One region of the Streptomyces sp. NPDC000134 genome, then DNA from elsewhere that is predicted to be linked to it. Evidence: riboswitches for the same ligand, from Rfam matches in the RefSeq annotation. Region 1 holds a riboswitch; the other holds the start of a gene.
What was found. A riboswitch is a leader RNA that binds a small molecule or an ion and turns the genes downstream of it on or off. The one in region 1 is predicted to bind cyclic di-AMP.
Positions count from the first base shown of each region.

Region 2: linked by a shared signal. The riboswitch ahead of ACFY32_RS33255 (peptidoglycan DD-metalloendopeptidase family protein) and the one ahead of ACFY32_RS14030 (C40 family peptidase) in region 1 are both predicted to bind cyclic di-AMP.

Region 1 is NZ_JBIAZN010000008.1:121,591-128,954, reverse strand. It holds gene ACFY32_RS14060 (urease accessory protein UreD) at 1-700, opposite strand, end outside; gene ureG (urease accessory protein UreG) at 697-1,380, opposite strand; gene ACFY32_RS14050 (urease accessory UreF family protein) at 1,564-2,238, opposite strand; gene ACFY32_RS14045 (urease subunit alpha) at 2,238-3,959, opposite strand; gene ACFY32_RS14040 (urease subunit beta) at 3,952-4,263, opposite strand; gene ACFY32_RS14035 (urease subunit gamma) at 4,275-4,577, opposite strand; cyclic di-AMP (ydaO/yuaA leader) riboswitch at 5,189-5,410, shown strand; gene ACFY32_RS14030 (C40 family peptidase) at 5,414-5,887, shown strand; gene ACFY32_RS14025 (DUF6328 family protein) at 6,011-6,703, shown strand; gene ACFY32_RS14020 (ATP-binding protein) at 6,748-7,215, opposite strand.
Region 2 is NZ_JBIAZN010000037.1:1,876-9,239, reverse strand. It holds gene ACFY32_RS33265 (MBL fold metallo-hydrolase) at 116-1,297, opposite strand; gene ACFY32_RS33260 (SGNH/GDSL hydrolase family protein) at 1,548-2,333, opposite strand; gene ACFY32_RS33255 (peptidoglycan DD-metalloendopeptidase family protein) at 2,560-3,519, opposite strand; cyclic di-AMP (ydaO/yuaA leader) riboswitch at 3,523-3,719, opposite strand; gene ACFY32_RS33250 (tyrosine-protein phosphatase) at 4,106-4,903, shown strand; gene ACFY32_RS33245 (DUF6126 family protein) at 4,938-5,057, opposite strand; gene ACFY32_RS33240 (XRE family transcriptional regulator) at 5,054-5,677, opposite strand; gene ACFY32_RS33235 (aspartate aminotransferase family protein) at 5,740-7,125, opposite strand; gene dxs (1-deoxy-D-xylulose-5-phosphate synthase) at 7,126-7,364, opposite strand, start outside.

The DNA of each region.
Region 1 (7,364 bases):
GGGCGACGGCCGTCAGCAGCACGGCGGGCCCGGCCAGCGGCAGCACCGCGGCGCCCGCCGGGCACACCCGCGCGGCCGGCGGACGCGGGGCGAACTCCGGGCGTACGACGACGATCTGGCCGACGGCGCGGTGTCCCGCCAGGACCGCGGGGCCGTCCCAGCCTCCCGGGGCGCCGGGGCCGCAGGACAGTTCCTGGTCCAGCACGTGGCGGCCGGCGATCCGCACGGTGAGGCGACTGGTGAGGCGGCCCGGCTCCTCACCGGTCCGGCCGAGCACCTGTTCCTCGCGCAGCACCAGGCGGGCCGTCGGCGCGAGGTCGGCCCGGGTGGTGACGTGCAGGTCGCTGCCGGCGGCGGAGATCAACTGCTCGGGCAGCCAGCGCAGTTCGCCGCCGTCGGCGACGGTGAGCCGGACGTCGTAGCGGGCCTCGTCCTTGGTCTGGCCGGGCAGGGCGAGGGTGGCCGCCGCGGAGCCGACGCGCAGCCTGGCGCCCTCGGCGACCTCGGCCTCCACCCGGAGGCGGTCGCCGCCGAGCGGTCCGCTCATCGCCCCGACCAGCACGACGGACGCCTCGCCGGCCGCGCCCCGGGTCCGCCGCGGCGCGAGGGGGCCCTCGCCCGTCAGCACCGGCAGACAGGTGCCGCCCCGTCCGTCGGGGCGGGCGTCGATGCGGGCGGTGGCGGCGACGGCGGCCGTCACGCCGGGGCCGTCCAGTCGGCGAGCCGGGCGCGCACCCAGTCGGCCACGTCCCGGACGCCGGTCTCCTGGCGCAGCGACTGAAGGACGACGGGCAGTTCGCCGCGCTGCGCCTTGGCGTCGGCGGCCATCCGGGCGAGGTCGGAGCCGACGTACGGGGCGAGGTCGGTCTTGTTGACGACGAGCAGGTCGGCGGTGGTGACCCCGGGGCCGCCCTTGCGGGGGATGTCGTCGCCGCCGGCGACGTCGATGACGAAGATCTGCGCGTCGACCAGGCCCTTGGAGAAGGTGGCGGTGAGGTTGTCGCCGCCGGACTCGACGAGGATCAGGTCCAGCGGGCCGGCCGCGTCCTCCAGGTCCTCGACGGCCTCCAGGTTGGCGGAGATGTCGTCCCGGATGGCGGTGTGCGGGCAGGCCCCCGTCTCCACCGCGCTGATCCGCTCGGGCGGCAGCACGGCCTCCCGGAGCAGGAACTCGGCGTCCTCGCGCGTGTAGATGTCGTTGGTGACGACCGCCAGGGACAGCTCCTCGCGCAGCGCCCGGCAGAGCGCCGCCACGGTGGCGGTCTTGCCGGACCCGACGGGTCCCCCGAGCCCGATCCGCAGCGCCCGCCGGGTGCCGTCGGGCCGGCGGGCGTCGGCGCTGAGGGCGACGGGGCCGGAGTGGGAGTGGTCGAGATGCATGGGAACGGCTCCTCAAGGTGGGTGGCCCGTCCGGGGCGGGGGGACGGGCGGGGCGGACGGGGACGGGCCCCGGGGGGGCGGGACCGGTGGGGACGGGCAGGGACGGGCCGGGGGGACGGGCAGGGGACGGGCCGGAGGGACGGGCAGGGGACGGGTCGGAGGGGACGGGCCGGGGACGTCGCCTTAGGACGCGAACAGTCGTGCGGGCCACCCGGCGTGGGCCTCCGCGAGGATCTCCAGCAGCGGCGCGGACGCGCCGGGCAGCGTCTCGGGCCCCTCGTCGACGGCTCCCCGCGCCGCCGACACCGCCCGGTCCACCACCCGGTCGACCTCCGGTGCCAGTCGCGCCAGCACGCCCGTGGCGTCGAGCGGATCGAGGCTCAGCAACCGCACCGTCGCCGAGGCCGCCCCGCCGACGCTCTCGTACGCCGAGCAGTACGCCGCGTCCGCCGCGCCGAGCCCCGCCGCGCGGGCCGTGAGCCCGAGCACCACCGGCTGGTGGGCGCCCTTGGGGAAGTCCCGGGCGAGGGCGTCGAGTTCGGCGGACGGCCAGGTCGCCCGCGCGGCCCGCAGCAACTGCCGGCCCAGCTTGCGGGCCGCGCCCCGCAGGGCGGGCGAGGGGGTGCGCGCGTCGGCGGCGGCGTCCAGTCGCGCCGGGTCCACGCCGAGCGCGGCGGACGCGGCGAGCGCGGCCGACACCAGCCCGGTGGTGTGCAGCCTGCCCCGGCAGAACTCCTCCAGTTCCCCGGCGCCGGTGATGTGCCCCGCCCGTACCGCCGCCTCGGCGCCGCCGGAGTGCGCGTGCCCGCCGGCGGGGAAGCGGCCGTCGGCCAGGACGAGAAGCGCTGCCCTGGACATCAGAAGAGGAAGTAGCGCTGGGCCATGGGCAGTTCGGCGGCGGGCGCGGCCTCGACCAGCTCGCCGTCGACGTACACGGCGAAACTGTCGGGGTCGATGCGCACCTCGGGCCGCGCGTCGTTCTCCCGCATGTCGGCCTTGGTGACGCCGCGCGTGGAGTCGATCGCCGCGAACCGCTTGCCGAGCGCCAGCCTCTCCGCCAGCCCGTCCTCGATCGCCGAGGCGGTGGCGAAGTTGACCGAGTTGGCGGCCGGGGCGCGGCCGATCGCCCCGTACATCGGCCGGGGCAGGATCGGCTGCGGGGTGGGGATGGAGGCGTTGGCGTCGCCCATCTGCGCGTACGCGATCTGCCCGCCCTTGATGACGAGCAGCGGCTTGACGCCGAAGAACGCCGGTTCCCACAGCACGAGGTCGGCGAGCTTGCCGGTCTCCACCGAGCCGATCTCGCGGGCCATGCCCTGCGCCAGGGCCGGGTTGATCGTGTATTTGGCGACATAGCGACGGACGCGGTGGTTGTCGGCCCGGCCGTCGCCGGGCAGCGCGCCGCGCCGCCGCTTCATCACGTGCGCGGTCTGCCAGGTCCGCATGATCACCTCGCCGACGCGGCCCATGGCCTGGGAGTCGGAGGAGATGATCGAGATCGCGCCGAGGTCGTGGAGGACGTCCTCGGCGCCGATGGTGGAGGGCCGGATGCGGGACTCGGCGAAGGCGAGGTCCTCGGGGACGGCCGGGTTGAGGTGGTGGCAGACCATCAGCATGTCGAGGTGCTCCTCGACGGTGTTGACGGTGAACGGCCGGGTCGGGTTGGTGGAGCTGGGCAGCACGTGCGGCTCGGAGACCACGGTCATGATGTCGGGCGCGTGACCGCCGCCCGCGCCCTCGGTGTGGTAGGCGTGGATGCCGCGCCCGCCGATCGCGGCGAGCGTGTCGCCCACGAAACCGGCCTCGTTGAGGGTGTCGGTGTGGATGGCGACCTGCGCCCCGGTGGCGTCGGCGACGGTGAGGGCCGCGTCGATGGCGGCGGGCGTCGCGCCCCAGTCCTCGTGGATCTTCAGGCCGACCGCGCCGCCCCGGATCTGGGAGAGCATCGCCTCGTGGGAGACGGTGTTGCCCTTGCCGAGCAGGCCGACGTTGACGGGGTAGGCCTCCATCGCCTCCAGCATCCGGGCGAGGTGCCAGGGCCCGGGGGTGACCGTGGTCGCCTTGGAGCCCTCGGCCGGTCCGGTACCGCCGCCGACCAGGGTGGTGATGCCGGACGCGAGCGCCTCGTCGGCGACCTGCGGGCAGATGAAGTGCACGTGCGCGTCGACGGCACCGGCGGTCAGGATTCGCCCGTTGCCGGCGATGATCTCGGTCTCGGGGCCGATGACGAGGTCGGGGTGGACGCCGTCCATGGTGTCGGGGTTGCCGGCCTTGCCGATGCCGGTGATCCGGCCGTCGCGGATGCCGACGTCGGCCTTGATGATGCCCCAGTGGTCGACGATCACCACGCCGGTGATGACGGTGTCGGGGGTGCCCTCGGCGCGGGTGGCCCGGGACTGGCCCATGGACTCGCGGATGACCTTGCCGCCGCCGAACACGGCCTCCTCGCCGGAGTGTCCGGGGCCGCCGGAGCGGTCCTCCTCGATCTCGATCAGCAGGTCGGTGTCGGCGAGCCGGATGCGGTCGCCGGCGGTGGGGCCGAACAGGTCGGCGTAGGCGGGGCGGGAGATCTCAGGCATCGAGGGCACCTCCGGTCTCCCCGCGCAGTCCGGGCACGGTCCGGGCGCCCGCGAGGGGGACGAGTCCGACGTCGACGGGGATGCCGGGCTCGAACCGGACGGCGGTGCCGGCGGGGATGTCGAGCCGCTTGCCGCGCGCCGCGGCGCGGTCGAAGTCCAGGCCGGGGTTGGCCTCGGCGAAGTGGTAGTGCGAGCCGACCTGCACGGGCCGGTCGGCGGCGTTGAGGACGGTCAGCCGGGTGACCTCGCGGCCCTCGTTGTAGACGATCGGCCCGTCGGCGAAGAGGATCTCTCCGGGAATCACGGCGTTCCCCCTCAGACGATCGGGTCGTGGACGGTGACGAGCTTGGTGCCGTCCGGGAAGGTGGCCTCGACCTGGACGTCGTGGATCATCTCCGGGATGCCCTCCATGACGTCGTCACGGGTGAGCAACCGGCGTCCGGAGGCCATCAGTTCCGCGACCGTGCGGCCGTCCCGGGCGCCTTCCAGGACGTGCGAGGTGATGAGGGCGACCGCCTCGGGGTGATTGAGCTTCACCCCTCGGGCCCGGCGCTTCTCGGCGACGTCGGCCGCCACATGGATGAGCAGCCGCTCTTGCTCGTGCGGGGTCAGTTGCACGTCCCACCTCACAGTCTTCGCACCGGACCGCGACGGGTCCGGCTGCCGCGCGGCCACCGGGGAGAAGTCGCAGGTGACCGGGTCCGCAGGCTAGTTGCGCCGCGTTTCGGTCACGTTAACCCAGTAATGATCAAGGTCCGTTGCTCCGGGTTACTTCTTGATAGTCCTTTTGCCTGGACCTGACCCGGAGCCGCCGGTACGTCATCTGTGACGTCGGGACGGCCCGCTCCGGTCGGCGGCGCGGCGTGCCGGGGGGGCACCCCGCCGCCGTCCGGCGGCAGTTGGCGCGGCGCCCGCCCGGACCGCCGCGCGGGGTGTCCGGATCGGGGGCGGTCAGGGCCGAACGGGGTACGGCCTTTCGGCGTACGCACACGCCGTTCTCCGGGCCCCTCCGGCTTGCGCGACGCGCGTGCCCCACCAGCGCGAAGAGCCGCTCCGCCGCTGGTCCGGGGAGCCCCGGCCGCCGCGCCGCCGGGTCGAACAGAGCGACTTCCACCCGAACGGGTGAGTGGTGAGTAACAACACAAATCCCCGGTTCCGTTGGGAATTTCGGACGTAAGTGCGTCAAGATCCCTGACTGACGACAAGACCCCGCCGCAGCGGCGGGGCGATCCGGGCGGACGCCGAGTCCTGCCGCCGCCCGGATGACCGGTCGACAGGAGTGGATCGGCAGGAGTGGAGGACCCGAGCATGACGGGTCGCCGGTACGGCCGTCTTCCGCGGAAGGCGCCGGGCCGAGCAGCCCTTGGGGTGAAGCCGCACTCGTGCGGCCGGGCAACTTCGCCAGCCCGAATCCGACAGGTCATCCTTCACAGGCGGCTGACGAAGGGTTGCGCATGACTGCGCTCAATCGTGTCCCGTCGCTCATGGCCCGTGCCGGTACGGCCTCGGCCCTCACCATCGCCGCCGTCGGCGGCTCGATCGTGGTTCCCGGCATCGCCGCCGAGGCCGCCGCGGCCGCCCCTGCGACGAAGGCGCTGAAGATCGCGGCCTCCAAGAAGGGCGCCCCGTACCGCTACGGGGCCACCGGGCCGTCCCGGTTCGACTGCTCCGGGCTGACGCTGTACTCGTTCAAGAAGGCCGGCAAGAAGCTGCCCCGCACGGCGGCCCAGCAGTACAACAAGACGCGCCACATCTCCGCCGGCCACCGCAAGGCCGGGGACCTGGTGTTCTTCCACTCCGGCCGGAGCGTCTACCACGTGGGCATCTACGCCGGCAAGGGCAAGATCTGGCACGCCCCGAAGACCGGGGACGTGGTGCGCCTGCAGAAGATCTGGACCAGGAGCGTCTGGTACGGCCGGGTCAAGTGATCCGGCCGGGCCCGTACGGCCGCAGGTGACCGCCGCACCGTCGCGGACGGTCGCGGGGCCGCGTACGGGCCTGTAGGGGCCGCTCGGGGGCTTGACACGCGCCCGAGCGGTTACCCGTTCGGCATGGCCGACCACCGTCCCTGTACCGCCCGCAACGAGACGCCGCTCCAGCGCGCCGACCGCAACTTCGTGGAGCTGCTCCAGGAACTGCGGGTCACCCAGACGGGGGTGCAGATCCTCTTCGCGTTCCTGCTGTCGCTGGCCTTCACCTCGCGCTTCACGGAACTCGACACGTTCCAGCGGGCCGTCTACGTCGCGACGCTGCTGCTGGTGGTGCTGGCCGCGACGCTGTTCACCGCGCCGGCCGCGCTGCACCGCTCGCTGTTCCAGCAGGGCGCCAAGCCCCGCATCGTGCAGGTCTCCTCCCGGCTCGCCTCGGCCGGCCTGGGCGTCCTGGTCTTCGCGTTCACCGGGTCCGTGCTGCTCGTCGTGGACGTCACGACCGGCCGGGCCGGCGGTCTGGCGGCGGGGGCGGCGACGCTGCTGGCGTGCCTGGGGCTGTGGGGGCTGCTGCCCCGGCTGGTCCGCCGCGCCGGGCTGACCGCCGACCGCGGTGCCGGGACCGCCTCGACGGGGTCCGCGGAAACCTCTTCGGACGCCGCCCCGAACGCGCCCTCGAACGCCGCCTCGGAGGCGTCCCCCCATACCACCACGCGGGTCGCCCCCCGGGCACCGCGTCGCGTCCCGGCCCCCGCCCGCCGCGCCCGGTCCCGCCCGGTGCCGGCCCGGCGGACGCCGGTCACCCGCTCCCGCTGACGGCGGCAGGCCATGCGTCCGCCCGGCCCGGGACGCCGTGTCCCTCAGGCCCGCCGGCGGTTCCCGCGGCCTCTCGCCGGGACCGGAGCGGGCGGGCCGGACCAGGGGAGTTCGACCGAGACCGTCTTGCCGCCCCCGCGGGTGGGGCGGACCCGGAACCGGCCCCCGCACTCCGCGGTGAGGGAGCGGATGATGACCAGCCCCCGCCCGTTGTCCTGCTGGACGGCCGCGGGGAGCCGCTTGGGCAGACCGGGGTGGCTGTCCGTGACACCGATGAACAGCCTCTCGTCCCGGTCCAGCGCCAGATGCACCGTGAAGGTCGGCGACAGCCCCAGGGTGTGCTGCACCACGTTGGCCGCCAGCTCCGAGACGATCAGCCGGACCGTGTCCGACACTTGCGTGTCCGACGGCATCCCCCACTCCGTGAGCGTGCCGACCGCGTACGTCCGGGCGGCGGAGACCGAGGCTGGATCGCTCGGCAGAGTGACGGATGCTTCCAGATGGTCTGCCATGGCGAGGTCGTCCCTTTCCGCCGGGACCGCGGTCCGACACGGAGCGGATGGTTCGAGTACGGTCCCGGACTGGTGCTTCGTCGCCAGAGTGCCATCACCGTCCCGGTAACGGGTGGCGATCCACCAAGAGATGCATATATCTGTCGCTC
Region 2 (7,364 bases), on a different contig from region 1:
GCAGCGCGGCCTGCGCGTAGGCCCGAGGAGAGATGTTCGGGTCGCCGGGGCCGTCGATCATGCGCCACCGGTCAGGCCATCGGTCCCCGGCCGTCGGAGGGACCGGCCGTACCGCTCACCGCTCGCCCGCGAGGTCGAGGTCGCCCTGGCGCGGCGCGGTCGCCGCGTGGACGGCCCACGCACGCTCGACCGGGGCGGACACCGCCCGCCACCACGGCTCCGCCGGCAGTTCCCCGGCCGGTTCGAACGGCTCGCCCGGCCGCGGGAACGCCACCGCCTGCCCGGCCTCCTCGGCCGCGTCCTTCATCCACTCCCCCGGCTCGGCCCACGGGTGCGGGGCGAGGTTGAAGGTGCCCCAGTGGATCGGCAGCAGGACGCCCGCGGTCGCGCCGCCCTGGAGGTCGAGGTGGGCGCGGAGGCCCTCCTCGGGGGTCATGTGGATGTCGGGCCAGAACTCCGCGTACGCGCCGACCTGGATCATCGTGGCGTCGAACGGGCCGTGGGCGGCGCCGATGTCCCGGAAGCCGTCGAAGTAGCCGGTGTCGCCGCTGTGGTAGACGCGGTGGTCCGGGCCGGCGACGACCCAGGAGGCCCAGAGGGTGTGCTGGGTGTTGCGCAGGCCCCGGCCGCAGAAGTGGCGGGCGGGGGTGGCGGTGAGGGTGAGGCCGCCGACCTCCGTCTCCTCGTGCCAGTCCAGCTCGCGCAGCCGGTCGGCGGGCACGCCCCAGTGCTCCAGGTGGGCGCCGACGCCGAGGGGCACGGCGAACAGGGTGTCCGTGCGGGCCAGCGCCTTGATGGTGGGCAGGTCCAGGTGGTCGTAGTGGTCGTGCGAGATGACGACGACGTCGACCGGGCCGAGGGCGGCCAGCGGCAGCGGCACGGGGTGCAGCCGCTTGGGGCCCGCGAAGGCGAACGGGGAGCAGCGCTCGCCCCAGACCGGGTCGAACAGCACCCGACGCCCGTCGATCTCGGCCAGCACGCTGGAGTGCCCCGCCCAGGTCAGCCGCAGTCCGGTGGCCGGCGGGCGGGCGAGGTCGGCGACGGTGGTGGGGTGCACGGGGATGTCGCCCGCGGGGGCGCGGCGGGAGCGTGCCTCGCGGTCGAGGTAGAGCCCGGCGAACTTGGAGGCCGAGCCGGAGGGCCGGGTCCGGGCCGGTCCGCCGGGGTTCTGGAACACGCCGTCGGCGAAGTGCGGCGATCGGCGGATACGCGCCATGCGCGCTCCGGCCGGGTCCGCGCCGAAGGCCAGGGGCCGCGGCGCACGGAGCCCGGGGTTCGGGGAACGGAAACCGGGCACGGTACCTCCACGTGGAGTAGTCGGACTCTCATTATGGTCGGCCGGTACGACACTCCGGCCGGCGGAGGCCGCCCCGCCGCCCGTCCCCCGCGCGGCGGGACACCGCGCAGGCCACCGCTTCCCCGCGCGGCGGGGCACCGCCCAGGCCACCGCTTCCCCGTCAGGCGGGAACTCCTGTTCACGTCACCGCTTCCGCACCCGGCGGGGACCCCGTTCAGGCCACCGCTTCCCCGCCCGGCAGGGACCCCGTTCAGGCCACCGCCGCGATCCGGGTCCTGATGTCGGCCGGCGACAGCGTTCCCTTGGCCCGCACGTGGTCGCCCGAGGACTCGCCGCGCAGCCGCCGCCCGATCCACGGCACCAGGTGCTCGCGCGCCCAGTGGACGTCGTCCCGCCGGACCTCCAGCGTGCCGCGCGGCGGCAGCGGGGGCCAGGGCTGCTCGGGGTCGGCCGGCACCGGCAGGCCGAGGGCCTGTCCGGCGCGGAGCGCCACGCGCGTGTGCCCCTCGGGCGAGAGGTGCAGCCGGTCCCTGTCCCAGGCCCGGCGGTCCTGGATGCTGCGCAGCGACCACAGGTCGAGCACGGGGCAACCGTAGCGGTCGGCGACGGCCCGCACATGCCCGTTGTACGTGGCGATCTTGCCGCGCAGATGCTTGAGGACGGGCACCCGGCGGGTGTCGAACCCGGTCGTCACCAGCACCGTCCCGGCGGTGGCGGTGAGCGCGGCGACCGCCCGCTCGAACCGCTCGGCCACCTCGTCGGGGTCCGTGCCGGGGCGGATGATGTCGTTGCCGCCCGCGCAGAAGGAGACCAGGTCGGGGGCGAGTCCGGCCGCCTGCGGCACCTGGTCCGCGACGACCTGGTCGAGCAGTTTCCCGCGTACGGCCAGGTTGGTGTAGGTGAAGCCGCCCTCGGGTCGCCGGTCGGCGAGCAGGACGGCGAGGCGGTCGGCCCAGCCGACGAACGCCCCGTCGGGGCCGGGGTCGCCGACGCCCTCGGTGAAGCTGTCCCCCACCGCCACGTACGACCCGATCACTGCTCTGCTGTCACTCTTCGAATCGTCTGCCACGTCGGCCCATGATTCACCTTGGATTGTGACCTACGCGACCGTAGGAGGGGGTTGACGTGCGGTGAGATAGGCCACTCGTAAAGGGTTGGCCAATTCCGGAATAACTGGACGCCCGGACAACTGGACGCGGCGAAGGCCGGCCCCGGGGACGGGGTCCGGCCTTCGGCGGTGTGCGGCGGTACGCGGGGGTGTCTCAGACGGAGACGCCGTGCGAGCGCAGGTAGGCGAGCGGGTCCACGTCCGAGCCGTAGTCCGGGGTGGTGCGGATCTCGAAGTGCAGGTGCGGGCCGGTCACGTTGCCGGTGGCGCCGGAGAGTCCGACCTGCTGCCCGGCGGTCACGGTCTGGCCGCTGGAGACGGAGAGCGAGGACAGGTGGGCGTACTGGGCGTAGTAGCCGTCGGCGAGCTTGATGACGACCTGGTTGCCGTACGCGCCGCCCCACCCGGCGGAGACGACGGTGCCCGCGCCGACGGCCTTCAGCGAGGTGCCGGTCGGGACGACGAAGTCGGTGCCGGTGTGGTAGCCGCTGGACCACATGCTGCCGGACTGGTGGTACGGGGTGCCGACGGCGCCGCCGGCCACCGGGGAGACGTAACCGCCGGAGGTCCCGGCGGCCTGGCCGCCGGTGTCCTCGGCGGCCGACGACCCGGTGGTCTTCGCGGCGGACTCCGAGGACTGCGCCGCGGACTCCGTGGTCTTGGCGGCGGACTCCGTCGACCGCGCGGCCGGCTCGGACGGCTTCGCCGCGGACCCGGTGCTCTTCGCGGCCGCAGCCGGGCCGGTGAGGGAGAGCTTCAGTCCGGGGTGGATCAGGGACGGGTCGGAGCCGACGGCTTCGCGGTTGTCCTCGTACAGCTTCTTCCAGCCGCCGCTGACCTTCTGCTCGTCGGCGATCTTCGACAGGTAGTCGCCGGTGCGCACGGTGTACGTCCGCTTTTCCGAGGCGCCGGCGGAGTTCTTCCCGGCGGCCTTCTGCGCGGCGGCCGGAAGGGACTGCACGGCCTTTTCGGAAACGGAGTGGGCGGGAGCGGCGTGGGCTCCGGTGGCCCCCATGAGCGGAAGCGCGAGCGCCGCGCCGCCGGTTCCGGCGACGGCGATGGTACGGGTCAGACGCTGGGTCCTGGTACGGCGGTGCTTACCCTTCGCGGGCATGTCGAATTCCTTCTCCGGCGCCTACGAGGTGAGCTGTCGGGTGCGGGCTGGAGCTGCCCGGCCGCGTCGTGACGCGGCTTTACCCCTAGCCGTTCCGGAGACCGGAACAGGCGGAATTCCTGTGGGTCCCCCGTTCCTGCCGTTACGGGTGGTGGATGGGTGCGGCTCCGGTCGGCGGCAGGATTAGGCGTCCGTCCGGATCGGAGGTGAACGTAAGGGACCAGGACGCAAAGAGACAAGCCTGGGGTTGCCGATAAAGCCGTTTCCCGTGATCCTTTATGGGATTCCGCAGTCATCCTCCGTGGAATTCTGGATCTTCACCGGGTACGAACGCCCTTGAAAAGGGGCTTTATTACGTGAACATGACGCCCGACGATCCGTCAGGGATATGACGCTGCTCACGCCCTCCCGGCACCCCGGTCTTTATTCCGGACCGAGCAGTAATGAAGCCACCAATTCGGACACAAAGCCCAGATACGGCACATTCGGAGAAGCGGGGCCCATAAGAGCGGGCGGGCCATGCCGTATCGTCAGGTGATGCCCGCCGACGAGCCTCGTCCGCGGGACGTAGTGGGAGGGAGTCCACGTGACGCAGCAGGTCCCGTCGACCGAGCCCGAGCTGGCCGGTGTGCGCAATTTCCGTGACGTGGGCGGGCTGCCCACCGTGGACGGCCGTCGGGTGCGGTACGGAGTGCTGTTCCGCAGCGGCCACCTGGCCCACGCGACCGAGGAGGACGCGGCGTTCCTCGCCTCCCTGGGCCTGCACACGGTCTTCGACTTCCGCAACGCCGCCGACCAGCGGCTGGAGGGCCCCGACGTGGCGCTCCCGGGCGTGCGCAACGTGAACCTGCCGCTGTCCGACCCCGCCGACGGCGCGGAGTTCTGGCGGATGGTCCGCGACGGCGACCTCGACCAGCTCCGGGAGATCCTCGCCGACGGCAAGGGCGCGGCCCGGATGACCGCCTCGTACCGCACGATCGTCACCGAGCGGACCGCCGAGCACTCCCGGGTGCTGCGCGCGCTCGCCGAGGACAGTGTCCCGGCGCTGATGCACTGCGCGGCCGGCAAGGACCGCGCGGGCCTGTCGATCGCGGTGACGCTGCTGGCGCTGGGCGTCGAGCGCGAGGCCATCGTCGAGGACTACCTGAAGTCGAACGCCACGCACCGCCGCTACAAGGTGCGCCGCAGCGGTTCCTCGGAGTCGGCCTACTCCCCCGAGGTCATGGAGCTGCTGAGCCCCCTGTTCGACGCCCGCGCCGAGTATCTGACGGCGGCGTTCGAGACGGTCGAGGAGACCTGGGGCGGCGTCGACGCCTATCTGGAGCGGGGCCTGGGCCTCACCCCGGAGATCCGCGACCGCCTGCGCGAGCGCCTGCTGGACTGAGCCGGCCCGGCCGCCCGGCCCCGGCCCGCCCCGGCTACTTGGCGCCCACCTCGAAGAGCAGGTAGACGAAGGCCGCGAAGACGTGCCCGACGGCGATGTAGATGATCAGCCGCACCCACAGCGCGCGGGGGAACTTCTCCTCCATGTCCCTCACGGGGCGTCTCCGTTCGTCGGTCCCAGGCACAGCGCGGCCGTGGGACTCTGCAGCAGGGTGTGGACGAAGAGCAGGTCGACGCCGTCGTCGTCCTCGGCGGCGATGCGGTGCGGGGTCAGCGAGTCGAAGTGCGCGCCGTCCCCGGGCCCGAGCCGGTGCACCGCGTCCCCGAGGCGCAGCCGCAGCCTGCCCCGCAGGACGTGCAGCCACTCCTCGCCGGGGTGCACCCGCACGATGTCGCCCTGCGAGCCGTGCGGCACATGGACGCGCAGTGCCTGCATCCCGCGGCCGGGGGCGCCGGCCTGCCAGTACGTCCAGCCGCCGGCCCGGGTCGGTTCCATGTCGGCGGCGCTGATCACGGCGTCCCGTTCGGCGGCCGTCTCACCGAGCAGCTCGGAGACGGTCGTACCGTAGATCCTGGCGAGGGCGAGCAGCATCGGCAGCGAGGGCTGGCGCTGCCCGGTCTCCAGCCGGGACAGGTGCGCGGGCGAGAGCCCGGCGGCGCGGGCCGCCGTCTCCAGGGTGAGGGCGGCCCGGCGGCGCAGGGCCCGCAGTCGCGGCGCCACGGCGGGCACCGTTTCGGCGGGCCCGTCCGGCGGTACGGACTCGGGTCGGCTCATGACTCCATTGAGCCCGAGATGTGCCTCAGAGGCAATTTCCTTGCCTCCGAGGCAAAAAGCGCTCACCGGTGGGCGACGGCCTGCTTCACCAGTGTCCGGCCGAAGTCCCACATCAGACCGCCGCCGTTGTGCGCGTCGTCCATGACCTCGGTGAAGGCGTCCACGAACCGGTCCACCTCCCGCTCCCCGATGATCAGCGGCGGGATCAGCTTGATGACCTCCAGGTGGTCGCCGGAGACCTGGGTGAGGACGCGATGGCGCTGGAGCAGCGGCACGACCACCATCTGCGCGAAGAGCCCCTTGCGGGCGGCCTGGAGCATGGTCCAGCGGGAGCGCAGCTTCAGCGACTTCGGCCGGCCGAACTCGATCCCGATCATCAGCCCCCGGCCGCGTACGTCGGCGAGCAGTTCGTACTTGTCGACGAGTTCGGTCAGCCGGGACTTCAGCCGCTCGCCCGTGGCCGCCGCACGCGCCACGATCCCCTCGTCCTCCATGACGTGCAGGACCGCGAGGCCGGCCGCCATGGCCTGGGCGTTGGAGCCGAAGCTCGCCGAGTGGACGAGCACCCGGTCCATCGACGAGTACACCTTCTTGAAGATCCAGTCCTTGCCGAGCGTGGCGCCGACCGGGACGTAGCCGCCGGAGAGCGCCTTGGCGACGCAGATCAGGTCGGGTTCGACGCCCCCCTCGTGCTGGTAGGCGTAGAAGGCGCCGGTGCGGCCGAGGCCGGTCTGCACCTCGTCGGCGATGAGCAGCGCCTTGTGCCGGTGCAGCAGTTCCTGCGCGGCCCGCAGATAGCCGGGCGGGGGCTCGTGCACGCCCTTGCCCTGGACCGGCTCCACGATCAGCGCGGCGACGTCGCCCTTCTCCAGCTCCCGGGCGAGCGCGTCGAGATCGCCGAGGGGTACGGCCGTGTCGGGCAGCAGCGGGGCGAAGCCGTCCCGGAAGCCGGTCTCGCCGTTGACGGAGAGCGAGCCGGTGGTCAGGCCGTGGAAGGCGTGCGCGCAGTACAGGACGCGGGGCTTGCCGGTGGCGTACCGGGCGAACTTCAGGGCCGTCTCGACCGCCTCCGTACCGCTGTTGCCGAAGAACACCCGGTCCAGGTGCGGGCTGTAGGACAGCAGTTTCTCGGCGAGCAGGCCGGGCAGCGGCTGGCAGTCGAAGCGGGTCAGGTCGGCGAGGGAGGCGTCGAGGACGTCGTGCAGCGCCTTGCGGACCACGGGGTGGTGGCGGCCGAGGCCCATCACGCCGAACCCGGCGAGCATGTCGAGGTAGTCGGCGCCGTCCGCGTCCCAGAAGTAGGCGCCCTCGCCGCGCTCGTAGACCTTGTCGAAGCCGATGGTGCGCAGCATGCGCGGGAGCTGGTGGTTGAGGTGCCGGGTGTGCAGCTCGTACCGCTCGTTCCCCCGCTCGGCCAGCAGCGCGCCGAGGTCGAACTCCTTCGTCATTCAGTTCTCTCCTTGCACTGGCGTGACGGCCCGGCCGTCGTCCGTCCGCTGCTCCTCGACGGCCAGGCTCGCGCTGATCCGGCCGGCGATCTCCACCGGGGTGAGGCCGATGTCGGCGAGCACCTCGGCGCGTTTGGCGTGCGCGAGGAACTGTTCCGGGATGCCGAACCGGCGTACGGGTACGTCGACTTCGGCGTCGCCCAGGGCCAGCGCCACCGCGGAGCCGACGCCGGCCGCGC